Regions from separate parts of the Thalassotalea atypica genome, predicted to be linked through region 1. Evidence: riboswitches for the same ligand, from Rfam matches in the RefSeq annotation. Region 1 holds a riboswitch; each other region holds the start of a gene.
The links. Region 1 has a riboswitch for cyclic di-GMP ahead of QUE03_RS02070 (glycoside hydrolase family 113 protein). Riboswitches for the same ligand answer to the same signal wherever they lie in the genome.

Region 1 (4,682 bases):
TAACTCTACAGCATTTAAAGATATGAAAAATGAAATCAATATTTGTACAGAATTTGCCGATGAGTTTGGTTATCACATGTTCATTTTAGCAAAGATATAGTTACTTTAGACCGACTTTAACTTAATGATTGTGAGTTAAGCTATTTTTGGGTGACAAGAAAGGAGTAAAGAAAAATATGAAACATTTTATTCTGACAATACTAGTAGTTATGTCAATAAATAGCGTAAATGCTAGCGAGCAAAATCCTGTGACTAGGTTTGGTATCGCCATATCAAATGACAAAGAGCAAATTGCATATAGTGTTAATGGTCGTGGCAAAACATCACTTATATTTATTCACGGTTGGAGTTTAGATAGTAGGCTTTGGCAAAATCAAACTTTATACTTTTCAGAAGAATATCAAGTTATCACTATTGATTTAGCAGGTCATGGAAACTCATCATACAATCGAGAAGATTACACCATGGTTTCTTTTGCTAATGATATTAAAGCTGTTATTGAGAAAGAAGGCATAAACTCGGCAATATTAATTGGACACTCTATGGGCGGGGGCGTAATCGCTGAAGCGGCAAAGCTAATGCCGAACAAAGTAGTTGGTATTATTGGTGTTGATACTTCACAAAATGTCGCACTGAAACTCACGCAAGAAGAGCTAAACGTAATGACTAAGCCTTTTGAAGATAACTTTCAACGTGCAATGAGGGCATTTGTAAAAGACGCTTTACCGAAAAATGTAGAGGAAGATATGCTTTATTGGATTAGCGAAGATATGGCATCTGCACCTAAAGATATTGCGATTAATCAGTTTCGCAACTATCTAAGTCAATATATAAGTGGAGAATCGTATCGTGTGTATAAGGATATCAACGTGCCTGTTGTACTCGTTAACGCTAAGTTATGGCCGACTGACTCAGAAGAAAACAAAAAACATATCAAAAATTACAGTATTTATTTCATTGAGGAAACTGGTCATTTTCCTATGCTAGAAAAGCCTAGTGAATTTAATAAGCTCCTTTTAAAAGCCGTCAAATCTGTAGAGTAGCTATTATAGAATGGCCTGAATCAATTATGTGAACGACTGCTTTGGTGGTATTTTTGCCAGTCAAGTTATTCGATTAATTCGTAATATTTATAGCCAAACAATGCCTATTTATATCTGTGTGAAACGTCTGCTTTCGTATCAAAGCTGTCTTTCTATATTTAGTAGCCAACTTCCGCATTTGGCGCATATGAAACAGTCAGACTTGATTGAGTCCTGTTAATCGAATCTGACAAATCAAGTTAAGGTTTACTCACTGAAGCTGATAACAAGTATGGCAAATAGCGATTTACTCAATTTCAATAACTTCTCTCGCAGCTCTCATCGCTTCAATAGCTGCGGGGAAACCACAATAAACACTTGCGTGCATAATCACCGCCCTAATTTCTTCTTTACTGACGCCGTTACGAAGTGCACCTCGCACATGTCCTTTTAATTCGTTAGGGGCTTTAAGGGCTATTAACATCGAAATGGTTACCAAACTTCTTATATCTATTGGCAAATCATCCCGACACCAAGTACTTCCCCACGCATTTTCCATAACCAAATCCTGCAACGGCTGATCAAATTCAGTGGCATTATTTAAGGCACGGTCAACAAATTCATCGCTCATCACTTCACGACGAATTTGCTCTCCTTTTTGATAATTTTGACTCTGTTTACTGTTGCCCATTTGCACTCCTGTTTAAAGCTAACGAACTAATACTAAAAAGGATGACGCATAAAAAACAGACAACTAGCTAAATGGTTACTATAAGCAATAATGATATCGGTTAGCTGACAACCTTTACAACTTACCACATATAAACACGCTTTTTTAAAATGAAATAACAAAAGCTTTTGATGATACTCTAGAGTAGAATTGTATTTTAATTGGCAACTTTTAATGAAAATTATTAGGCGCAAAGCTACTAACCTAAGTGCATTGCATATGGTCGTGGGGTTGCATTCATATGGACATTTTTACAACCTTGTTTTTCGTCTCATCACGATATTTTTTGAGGTTCTTAAATGTTTTTTCAAAATAGAGTTATTTCGACTTTTGTTTTTACTGTTTTTTTATCCGCATGTGGTGGGGGCTCTTCTTCAAGTTCTGATTCTTCCCCGCCAAACACGCCACCCCCACCAGTTATTGCGACATGCACCAACCCTCATAGCGCTGATTATCCAGATGAATATCTTGGTAAGTTTGAATTACCTTCACCGCGCGGCGAACTCTCTAGCCATATCACTAGAGGCATCAGCTTTAAAGATTATGCCCCTTACCTCCTTTGGGGAGGCTTATCTGAAAGCGAACGAGGGAATTGCACGCAAGATGAATACGTAAAGTTAGTGTATTTACAGGCATTGCAAGCAATGAAGGCTTCAGGTGTACAAAGAACATGGCTCTATAACTATGGGCGTTGGAATAGTGAAAATGAACCTTGGGTAGTACCTCAGAGTGAATATAACCTCCCTAAACGCTACGTTGAGTACGTTGTAGAACAAGCAGCCAAGCTCGATATTGAGATATATTATGCATGGCAATTTACTACTAATGACGTCAATTTTAAGAGTTTACTCTCCTTAGGTGAGACGCTCACTATGGAAAAACTAAAACAAGTGTTAGACGCACACCAAAATAACATGATAATTCAAGCGAAACACGCGCAAGAAATTGGTATAAAAGGTATCGCTGCTGATTGGAATGCCATGAATATCAACATACCTACCGATGAACTAAAGAATTACTACCTTGATCGTTTTGCCGAAATTATTGATGACATCAGAGCAAATTTTGACGGTGAAATCGTTTGGGGACAAGTCGGTTATGTGTTCAATGATGAACGAATTTTTTCGCGCATTGACAGTATCTTAGTGAATGCCATGAACGTTAATGGTAGTACGATATTTACCGACGAAGAAAACGCTAACTTAACCCCTGAACTTGTTAAAACCAAAACGCTTGAATCGCTTGAAGGCATGAGAACTCAAATCTATTGTTTAGACATACATCAGCCATGCTGGCATGGAAAGTCAGATATTGAGCTACCCATTATATTAAATATTCAGGTTCAAAGCCGCGATGATTTTTTCCTTAAAGGCTGGAAAGAAGATGGCTTTTGCACAAGTGAAACGATGGAAGATGGGTCTGTTGATACCTGTATCCAAAACTCTTTTGTTACTGACTTTTCATTACAAGCAATTGGTATTGAAGGTATTATGCAAGCAGTCGCAGATCAAGACACGTTTGAAATTAATAGCGTTGATATTCACACGGGGTATTGGCTATCAGAAACATTAGTACCGAGTAAAGAGGGCTTTCCGAATATTTCACAGTCGGTTCGTGGTAAGCCAGCTGAATCGGTGTTGAAACATTGGTATACCGGCCAAAAATAGAGTCACATCCCTTCCATATAAATGTACCAAGATTGATGACTGATCTTTCTTGGTCATTTTTCTGGCTACTAGCTTACGCCAATTAGCTATCACCTGCTCAATTTAGCCTTGCGGGATTAATTCATAAAGACCTTTTTGGTTACCACAATAAACCATATTTGTTAGATTTTTACATGAGCCATCAACGTAAACCATTCGGAAAGTTAAATAATAATCATAGCGATGATCTAAATATTTTGTAGTTCGTATTAAGGGTAACTATCAAATACAGAGATGTTATCAATGCGAATTTTATTATTAGTTATTTCACTTTTACTCGTCACTGGGTGTGCGACAAATTATGCAAATCAAAATGTTACTGGAAAAACCTTTATCTCAGTAAGTGGGCAAAATCTTGAACAAGAAACAATTAATATTCCTGCATTTTTTAAAAGTGACTTTACGCTATTGCTAGTTGGGTATAAGCAGAATTCACAATTTGATATAGACAGGTGGTTAATTGCATTAGACATGACGGAAACTAAGATTGATGTTTTTGAAATTCCTACTATTCAAGGACTATTTCCAAAAATGTTCAGTACTATGATTGATAACGGGATGCGCAAAGGTATACCTAAAGCGCTATGGAAAGGAGTTATTACCGTTTATGAAGATGGGGAGAGGGTTCAAGAATTTACCGGGAATGAAAACCCCAACAATGCCAGAGTTGTACTGTTAGATGAAAACGGTCTGATCTTGTATTTTTATGATGAGGGTTTTTCTGTGGCTGCACTCAATAAGTTAAGAAGCTATTTAAAATCTTAACTTGTTTACTTTGTTTCTAGATGTACCAAGATAGGTGTTTTTTCTTTCTTGGTCATTACTGATATTTCACTTAATAAACTAAAACCTAAGTCAACACTTTTTAATAAGACACTTAAGCTCTCCTTCACATAAAGAAAATACCCATTATTCTTTTCATAGCAAACAATTCCGCCATATAGCGTTTTTAGGATTTACATGTAGCTGTGCACCGTTGTTAAGAAACAAAAACACTCACATTGATCTTTAGTGACTTTATGTTCGTAACATCAATATGGTTAAGCTTTTAACATCCGATAACTTTAAGGCAATTGATTTGAGACACATTACAAAAGACGACACTCGTTGCATGGAACCTGACTATAGAGCACATTTGATTAATAGTTTACTCGGTGTAAAAAGTGCAAACTTAATAGGTACTAATAGCCAGCAGAATCAAACGATCTTCGCTATCTTTAGTTA
Region 2 (4,682 bases), 1.8 Mb from region 1:
GGCTTGTTATGGCGATTATGTCCTTGACGCCAATCTTCTTACTGTATGGTGTTATTAGTGGCTATGCATTTGCTTGGATAGGTCACTTTTTCTTTGAAAAGAACCGTCCTGCGACCTTTAAATATCCTTGGTATAGCTTTATTGGCGATTGGCAAATGCTCAAAGATGCAATATATAAAAGTACCAAGTAAGGTACTTTTTTATGTGTTCCTTCATTTTACGGCTGTATTGCTTGAATTAGCTGAGCTTTATTAGCATCAGTTTAGCCTTTGGGGTTGGTTACACACTAAAGCGACAAAAATTCGCGTATTTTCGCCTCTTCGTTCAAGGCATCCTCATAGCCTAACTTTATTAGTTGTTTACAAAAGTTTTTTTCAAATAATAAGTAACTGATCATACTCGATTCAGCATCATTGGTGATGCCCATTGTTCTGAGTAATATGCGAATAGATACAGGCAATTCATCATAGTATTCCGTCGCAATAGCATTGAAATCATGACTTGGATTTATTACTAAGCTCTCAATCGGCTTTAACCCTTCTTGTGAGGCGTGTAATTCGTCAGGGATCAAAGATAGGGTTTTGTTAATCCTTTCCATACGCTCCAAATCACTTTGCAAGGTATCAGAGAATACGGAATCAAGCATATGCCCAGCAATAGCGGAAGTAGATGGTGGGTGAGGGTTATTCTCTTTTGCATGAATCAGCTCTTTGGGCTGTTCTACTCCTACAATGAAGAGTTTTTCAGCACCTAAGTGAATTGCTGGGCTTAATGGCGAAAGTTGATGAATTGAACCATCGCCAAAATGTTGATGTTTTATTTTTACTGAAGGGAAAATCATCGGGATGGCTGAAGATGCCATAAGGTGCTCACTGTCGAGCTGACAGGGCTCACCTCGACGTTTAGCTCGAAACCATGGAGCAATGCTCTGTTCAGATTGATAAAAGCTTAATGAGTCGCCATTAGAATAGCTTGACGCTGTGACTGATACCGCAGATAGATACCCACGTAATATATTTCGATCTATGCGTTGAAAGTCGATCACTTGGTTAAAGAGTTTTCGCAATGGTTCATTATTCAGTAAGCTATGAGGCGTTTTAGTCGCATAGTCAGCCTGATAACTGGCTAACACTCCTTGAAAAATGTAGCCGAAAACCCTAACTGGATCACCGTAGTAAATATGTTGTGTCTTTAGGTTTTTCCAAATCCATTCGAGTTTTTTCACTCCTAAGTGGAAACAGGATGAGTAGCAAGCTAAGGCGGTTGCATTAATTGCTCCGGCAGAGGTACCACACAAAATAGGAAAGGGGATGCCGTGATTTCGTGGTATAAATTGTGCGATAGCTGACAATACACCTACTTGGTATGCGGCTCTTGCCCCGCCTCCGGTAAGTACAAGTCCTTGTTTGCTTCCTTTGTAAGTTTTTTTTCCAGCCATATCAGCGCATTTGTATTTGTTATAAAGTTAATTTTAATGGGTGAAATACAATAGTGCGAGCGATAAGTGATTAAAATTGATAATAAAAAAGCCAGCGAATGCTGGCTTTTTAAGCGACATAAGAATTATTAACTAGTAAAACATTAAAACTAACGTCTACCAGAGAATAATTAGCTACTAACGCGAGCGTTAGCGGCGTCTATTAAAGGTTGCGACCCTGTTTGAATTGTTGAAAGATTAGCTGCCACAATTTTCTTAGATAATTTTTTAATCATCATAGAGCCTGTTTCTACTGATCCCCTTGCCGAAGCAAATTCTAACAAGTTTTTCCCATTACATTGAATACCGTCAAAAATACTACGTATTTTTAATTTGTTCGACTTTAAAAACGAACGCATGCGTTTTTTGTCATCAGCGGCAACATACTCGCAAACACTTTGTGCAATGTTTGCTGCTTGTGCCTGTGGTGCAGTAACTACAGACGTCATAAATAAAGCTGTGATGGTAGAAGCTAGTAATAATTTTTTCATTTTTAATAACCTTAAAGCAAATTTGTTAAACAGTTATAAAAAGAAAAAACCACTGGACGTACCCTTTTAACGAGGTAACTCCGCTGTCATAGATATTAAATATCCTTAGACCGGTGGTTTTGCGTAGCACACTTTCATGTGCCTTGCCTTTTCTTTGTCAATATTAGTATTAACAGAAAGTGTAACACAATGCAAATATTCTTTGATTTGTTGTGAGCTAACAACTAGTGAATATGGCTTTATTAAAACAGCGAAAAACAAAAAAAGAGGCCGTAGCCTCTTAATAAATTTGAAGTTATTATTAGAATGTCATCTCTGGTACGTGATCTGGTATGACGAGTTCGCCTTCCGTCAATGTTACAATTTCTTCAACACTTACACCTGGAGCGCGCTCAAGCAAAAAGAATTTCCCGTCTTTGATTTCAATGAAAGCAAGATCTGTTAATACTTTTTTGATACATCCTTTGCCTGTTAATGGCAAAGTGCACTTTGAAAGAAGTTTCGAGACGCCATGCTTTGATGCATGAGTCATGGTGACGATAATATTGTCAGCACCTGCAACTAAATCCATTGCACCGCCCATCCCTTTAATTAACTTTCCAGGGATCATATAAGAAGCGATGTTACCGTTAACATCTACTTCAAAGGCGCCTAGTACCGTTAAGTCAACATGTCCGCCACGGATCATCGCGAAAGACTCTGCTGAATCGAAGATTGAAGCGCCATCAATGGCGGTTACTGTTTGCTTACCTGCGTTAATCATATCCGCATCAAGCTCTTGCTCAGTTGGAAACTGCCCCATACCCAGTAAGCCATTTTCTGATTGCAGCATCACTTCCATGCCTTCTGGCACATAGTTGGCAACCAGTGTCGGAATACCTATACCTAAGTTAACGTAGTAACCGTCTTGTAATTCTTGCGCAACGCGCATTGCGATTTGCTCGCGAGATAAAGCCATCATGTTCTCCTTTGCGCAGTTATGCTGTTTTTATAGTACGTTGTTCTATACGTTTTTCGAAGGTACCTTGTATAAGGCGATTAACGTAAATGCCAGGTGTATGAATTTGATCTGGATCCAACTCGCCAGGCTCTACTATTTCTTCAACTTCAACAACTGTAATTTTTCCTGCGGTTGCTGCCATCGGATTAAAGTTACGTGCCGTTTTGCGAAATACTAGGTTACCGTATCGGTCTGCTTTCCATGCTTTAACAATGGCAAAATCACCTTTAATAGATTCTTCCAAAATGTACTGACGATTATTAAACTCACGCTCTTCTTTTCCTTCTGCAACGGGAGTGCCAAAGCCAGTTGCTGTGAAGAACGCGGGAATTCCGGCACCACCAGCACGCATTTTTTCAGCTAATGTGCCTTGTGGTGTTAGCTCGACCTCTAATTCACCACTCATCATTTGACGTTCAAACTCAGCGTTTTCTCCAACATACGAAGCAACGATTTTCTTTATCTGACGATTTGGTAAAAGCACACCTAAGCCAAAGTCATCCACACCACAGTTATTTGACACAACAGTTAACCCTTTTGTGCCTTTATGTTTTATTTCTGCGATCAAATTCTCGGGAATACCGCATAAGCCAAATCCACCAGCGATAACGGTCATGTTATCTTCTAAGCCAGCCATTGCTTCTTCATAACTTGATACGACTTTGTCGAACCCTGCCATTGTAAACTCCTCTATTCTTGCTCTTGTGAACTTGCTTTCATTGTGAAACGCAAGGGCGATTATTTTGCTTGTTGTGCACGATATGCATTAGATACTTTCGACACTGGCACCTTGCCTAATATGTCGCTGATGAACCACCCAGCGGCGAGTAACTTGTCTAAATCAACACCTGTCTCTATGTTTAATCCATTTAGTAAATAGATGACATCTTCAGTAGCCACATTGCCTGAAGCTCCTTTAGCATAAGGACAACCACCTAAACCAGCAACTGCACTGTCAACAACGGCGATACCCATGCTTAAAGCAGTGTAAATGTTAGTTAACGCTTGTCCGTACGTATCATGAAAGTGTACGGCCAGTTTTTCAACCGGTACTTTAGTGCTAACCGCATGTAACATTTTCTGTACGCTCGTTGGTGTACCTACGCCAATGGTGTCTCCAAGGGATATTTCATAGCAACCCATGTTGAATAGCTTTTCCGCAACGTCGGCCACTTTTTCAGGAGATATCTCTCCTTCATAGGGGCAACCGACCACACATGAGACATAACCACGTACCTTGATATTATTCGCTTTTGCAGCATTCATAATGGGAAGAAAACGCTCAAGGCTTTCATCAATCGAGCAGTTGATATTTTTCTGACTGAACGACTCAGATGCGGCGCCAAAAATGGCGACTTCTTTGACACCGGCTGCTAAAGCTGCTTCAAAGCCTTTCATGTTTGGCGTTAGCGCTGCATAAGTAACATTATTGCCTTGTGTGATCCCAGCAAAAACATCAGCTGAAGTTGACATTTGTGGTACCCATTTTGGCGACACAAAACTACCACTTTCAACATAACCAAGACCAGCATTTGTGAGCTGATCAATTAAAGCGATTTTATCTATAGCTTCAATAAACTGTTTTTCATTTTGTAGGCCGTCTCTTGGGCCTACTTCAACAATTTTTACTGAAGAAGGGAGCTTGTTCATGCGTTTTTCTCCGCTTCAAAGGCCAACAGCTCTGCACCGCCGTCAACCATATCGCCTTCACCGA
Region 3 (4,682 bases), 1.1 Mb from region 1:
GTAAGTATTAGTCAATGTAAATGTATAAGGTCGATCAAAAATAGAACTCATAGCTCAGGTTGTTAACATATACGTTCACGAGAGTTTCAACGTTTCTACATTTTGAATCGACCAGATTTTCCTAGACACAAATAAGTTGCAAACTTTGTGTACTAGGAGGATGAATGAACGCTAAAATATTTTCCCGAAGAACTTAAAATACAAGCAGTTAAACAAGTTACTGAAAAACGCCATTTCGTCGCAAGTGTTGCTGAGCATCTAGATATCTCGACATACAGTTTTTACATCTGGTTAAAGCGCTATGGCACTAACAGCGATCACTATCAAGAATTATCCGAGCATGAGAAGCGCATTCGAGAGCTTGAAAAAGAATTGAAGCGCAATCAGCAAGAAGGTGACCTATTAAAGGAAGTCGCCGCGTACTTTGCGGACGAGTTAAAAAATTCTTCAAAACTTAAAATATCCGTTTTAATTTCTTCTTGTGATAAATGAATTGGCTCCCCATTGGTTGACAACATTACGTTTGGGTAAAAAAGAGCTAAACTATCCTATTCCTTCCGTTTTTTTGGCTGAATGAAATGGCAACATATGAAAATAACTGGTTCCAGTGAAAACAATACTTAGTCGGCTAGATGAATATTCTAGGTCTTTCGTTGTGCTTATCTGTTTTTTGGTTACGTTATCTATCGTACTACTAGGATTTTTTGTGAATCATTTTGCAATGATAGAGCCGTTACTTTTAATACCTATCGTAGTCCTTAGCTGGTACGGTAGTCGAGTAGCAGGCATCATATTGTCTGTTTTTATTGTTTCTATAACTTTGTTTATAAATGTAATAGCGATAGACTCGTTCACTTTTTCGGGAGAATCAATTATTTATGTATTATTAAGACTGACCACTTATATTTTAGTATCACTATTAGTTATTAACTATAGACGAGTCCATAATTCAGAGTTTGTTATGGCTAGTACTGACAGTTTAACTGGGCTTTCAAATTCTAGGAGCTTTTATCTAGATTTAGCTAATGAAATTCTCCGTTCAATCAGATATAAGCATGTGTTTTCTCTGTCTTATATCGATATCGATAACTTTAAAAAAATCAATGATTCGATAGGGCATTTAAAGGGGGATGAATTGCTTATTTCTGTAGCGAATTGCTTAGTGTCTAGCTTACGAAAAACAGATATTATCGCTAGATTGGGAGGTGATGAATTTTCAGTCATATTTCCCGAAACTAGCCAAGCAGAAGTAAAAAGTGCATTTGCCAAAGCGAGTGAAGAGCTAAGAACAAAAATGCTTAGCAAAGGATGGAATGTGAGCTTTAGTGTGGGTATTGTCACTTTTGAAACGTTACCTACGGATTTAAAAGAAGCGATGAAAATCGCAGATGAATTAATGTACAGTGTTAAAAATAATAAAAAAAATGATGTTGCCTATGAAATATGGCAAGGAAAACTCAAATAATCTCGAGAAGGGTAAGATATCCCCCGAAATAAGCTTAAGTTTTAAGTTGAGTTTCATTTTTTAATGGTTGTTATACCATTATAGAAATTAATTTTATTCTGTTTTATCCTTAAACTCACACAAATCTTCAATGATACATGAACCACATTTTGGTTTACGGGCAACACAAATATAACGACCATGAAGAATTAGCCAGTGGCGAACATCCACTTTAAATTCTGCAGGTACTACTTTTAAAAGTTTTTGCTTAACTTCTAATACATTTTTCCCCATGGAAAATATAGTGCGATTTGATACGCGGTCGATGTGAGTATCTAACGCTATTGTTGGCCAGCCAAAGATAACCATGGTAGATTTTTATTAAAGCCTAATTTTACTAATCGAAAGCGTTGCTATTAATCGATAAAATAATTTTGATGGCTGCCTTGCCATCAAAGCAGCGATAAAGGCTTTATAATGTATCACTTGACCTCCTTGTGCAGCAGCATTTTTATCCCAAGGCATGAACCAGGTTATATTATTGAAGCGGATTAACTGAACTAAAATAGCTTCTGAATGCTTACAAAAAAATAACAATCATCTAGGTTACACTCTGTTACACTGTCCAACATATTTTTAAGGGCAACCATTAGCAAAAGTTAATGGACGCAAAACTACCAGCCTAAGTGGTTTACATACGGTCGTGGGGTTACAAAATATACGGACATATTTTATATCACATCAATGTAGATCATTTTTACCTAACATTATATGAGGTATAAATGTCTAACATCTTTAAATCTTCAGTCACATTATCTATGTCACTGGCGTTAATACTATCTGGTTGTGGGGGAGGTGGTGGCTCAAGCAGCGCTAACGATGGTGATGGAAGTGCCCCAACTTCTGCGACAGTATCTATATCAGCAAACCCAATGACAGTGATGGTAGAAGAATCTACAACAATCACTTGGTCAAGTGCTAACGCATCATCTTGTACAGCTTCTGGCGCTTGGACTGGCGAAAAGTCATTATCTGGTAGTGAATCCATTGTTATGAATGACTTTGGCGAGCAAACTTTTACACTGACATGCGGAAGTATTGCTGCAAGTACAATTGTTACCGTTAACAGCGATAATTCAGAAGGCTCTTGTGTAAACCCTCATAGCGCAATGGTTTATGAATCATACCTAGGTGACTATGAGTCTCCAATGCCACAAAACTTTTTTAGTGATGAAAGCTATAAAGGGGTTGGCCTTAAGGATTATGGCGTTGAGTGGATTTATAACAATTACAAAGGAAAAGGCGCTAGCTGGATCCGAGACTGTTCAGAAACACAATACATCAAATTAATGTACAGAACGACATTAAAGCGATTAAAAAATCACGGTGTAAACACAGTTTCTATCTATAATTTCGGCTACTGGCAAGATGTTCAAGCCGACTCTTGGTTGGTGGACCATAACTCTAAGCATTTAGATGATTGGGTGATTGAATACATTGTAGAGGAAGGTCAAAAATTAGGCTTGGAGCTTCACTATATTTGGCAGTTCTTAGGACAAGATACAAATCAAAATTGGTTGTTCGACGGGCTACTTGAGACTGGTTATGTCAGAGTAGATATGCCGCTATTAAAGAAAATTATGGATACACATGAAACTCACATGTTGTGGGAAGCAGAACGCCTAGAAACACTCGGCGTAGGTGCTATTTCAGCAGATTGGAGTGCTATGTGGCTATGTTTTCATTGTGGAATAGACGAACATCACACTCAGGAAGAGACAGACGAACTTAAAGATTATTACATGGAAAGAATGGGGGGCATCATTGATAAAATTAAGGAAAGGTTCACTGGAAAAATTTATGTTGGTGATGGTCCTCAATGGAATGATAAGCGTGTATTCGATAAAGTTGACGGCATGATATTACCATTCGGACATCTACTAACAGATGATGAAGTGGCCACTGCTACTGTTGAATTAATAGCAGAGCGGGCGACTCAATTTATTGAAGATACCCATAAACAATGGCGTTGCTTAGATAGCCAACCTTGTTGGTATAATTCAAGTGAAACTATCCCTAAAGTAATTTTTAACTTTTTTGGTCAGAGCCACGCCTCATTTTTATCAACAGGTTGGATTGAAGATGGTTTCTGCACATCAGGAACTATCAATGGTATTACAACTGATTGTGTTCAAAGTGAAGTAAAAACCGATTTTTCTGCACAAGCAATATTTACCGAAGGGTTGTTGCGAGCCGCTGATAATCAACCTTACTTTGATACCTTAGGTACAACTACTGCGACTGGGTATTGGTTATCAGATACCTTGATACCCGATGAGAATCAACGTATCAATACCGTAGAAGGTTTTCCTAATATGTCACAATCGATTAGAGGGAAACCAGCAGAAAAAATTATTAAATATTGGTATACGGGTGAGTTTGAAGCATATGAACCAATGATCATTGATTAATGTTTTAAGCGAACTATCACTTGATTTAAAATGCGTTTTGAAAGCCGCTAATACTTTGATGAACCCTCACAGTGGCACCGGTGAGGGTTTGTCTTTTTAAGTAGAGGCTAAAGGATACTCATAGAAAATTTTTTATGAGGCTACTGTTTATTATTTTTATAAGAAACACCAATACTTTGGCATAATGTCAAACAATTCATCAGAAATGATCGAAGAACAACAATTATTCTGTTTATCCTTAAACTCACACAAATCTTCAATAATACAAACGCCACAACGAGGCTTTCATGCTACACAGGTACAGCGACCATGCAAGTTTAGCCAGTGGTGTACATCTATTTTGAACTCTGCGGGCACAACTTTAAGTAACTTGTTTTCTACTTCTACCACATTTTTACCCATGGTAAATTTAGTACGGTTTGAAACGCGATCAATATGTGTGTCGACTGCGATAGTCGGTCAGCCAAAAGATAATGAAAGTAGGTGCTAAAAGTCTTCTTAGTTGTGTCAATAGCAGACTTAGAAATTATGCCCATACATTTTGTCGAAATCAGGTATACGGGTTTCCCAAATTGGGAGCTTTTCCCCAACCATTTCTTTGAGTGTTTGTATAAATAATTTAGTTTTCATCGGCGCATTTCGGTGAGGGTAGACCGCGTGAAATGTACCATAGTCTATTAAGTTAAGGTGTGTCATTATGGGAACGAGCTTACCATCCAGTATTTCGTTTTCTATCATCTGAGCAGTAGTTACTGCCAGCATATTTC

Region 2: linked by a shared signal. The riboswitch ahead of QUE03_RS13850 (DUF3718 domain-containing protein) and the one ahead of QUE03_RS02070 (glycoside hydrolase family 113 protein) in region 1 are both predicted to bind cyclic di-GMP.
Region 3: linked by a shared signal. The riboswitch ahead of QUE03_RS07090 (glycoside hydrolase family 113 protein) and the one ahead of QUE03_RS02070 (glycoside hydrolase family 113 protein) in region 1 are both predicted to bind cyclic di-GMP.

The regions. Positions count from the first base shown of each region.
Region 1 is NZ_AP027364.1:433,977-438,658, reverse strand. It holds gene QUE03_RS02085 (MerR family transcriptional regulator) at 1-100, shown strand, start outside; gene QUE03_RS02080 (alpha/beta fold hydrolase) at 177-1,043, shown strand; gene QUE03_RS02075 (carboxymuconolactone decarboxylase family protein) at 1,330-1,713, opposite strand; cyclic di-GMP riboswitch class I at 1,906-1,991, shown strand; gene QUE03_RS02070 (glycoside hydrolase family 113 protein) at 2,052-3,419, shown strand; gene QUE03_RS02065 (hypothetical protein) at 3,702-4,223, shown strand; gene QUE03_RS02060 (hypothetical protein) at 4,537-4,682, shown strand, end outside.
Region 2 is NZ_AP027364.1:3,006,766-3,011,447, reverse strand. It holds gene QUE03_RS13860 (Mpo1-like protein) at 1-191, shown strand, start outside; gene QUE03_RS13855 (patatin-like phospholipase family protein) at 287-1,438, opposite strand; gene QUE03_RS13850 (DUF3718 domain-containing protein) at 1,609-1,968, opposite strand; cyclic di-GMP riboswitch class I at 2,039-2,126, opposite strand; gene QUE03_RS13845 (3-oxoacid CoA-transferase subunit B) at 2,270-2,926, opposite strand; gene QUE03_RS13840 (CoA transferase subunit A) at 2,946-3,647, opposite strand; gene QUE03_RS13835 (hydroxymethylglutaryl-CoA lyase) at 3,707-4,618, opposite strand; gene QUE03_RS13830 (acetyl/propionyl/methylcrotonyl-CoA carboxylase subunit alpha) at 4,615-4,682, opposite strand, start outside.
Region 3 is NZ_AP027364.1:1,527,047-1,531,728, forward strand. It holds partial or broken gene QUE03_RS19635 (transposase) at 193-492, shown strand; gene QUE03_RS07080 (GGDEF domain-containing protein) at 707-1,465, shown strand; partial or broken gene QUE03_RS07085 (endonuclease III) at 1,559-1,804, opposite strand; cyclic di-GMP riboswitch class I at 2,076-2,161, shown strand; gene QUE03_RS07090 (glycoside hydrolase family 113 protein) at 2,227-3,915, shown strand; partial or broken gene QUE03_RS07095 (endonuclease III) at 4,204-4,374, opposite strand; gene QUE03_RS07100 (LysR family transcriptional regulator) at 4,435-4,682, opposite strand, start outside.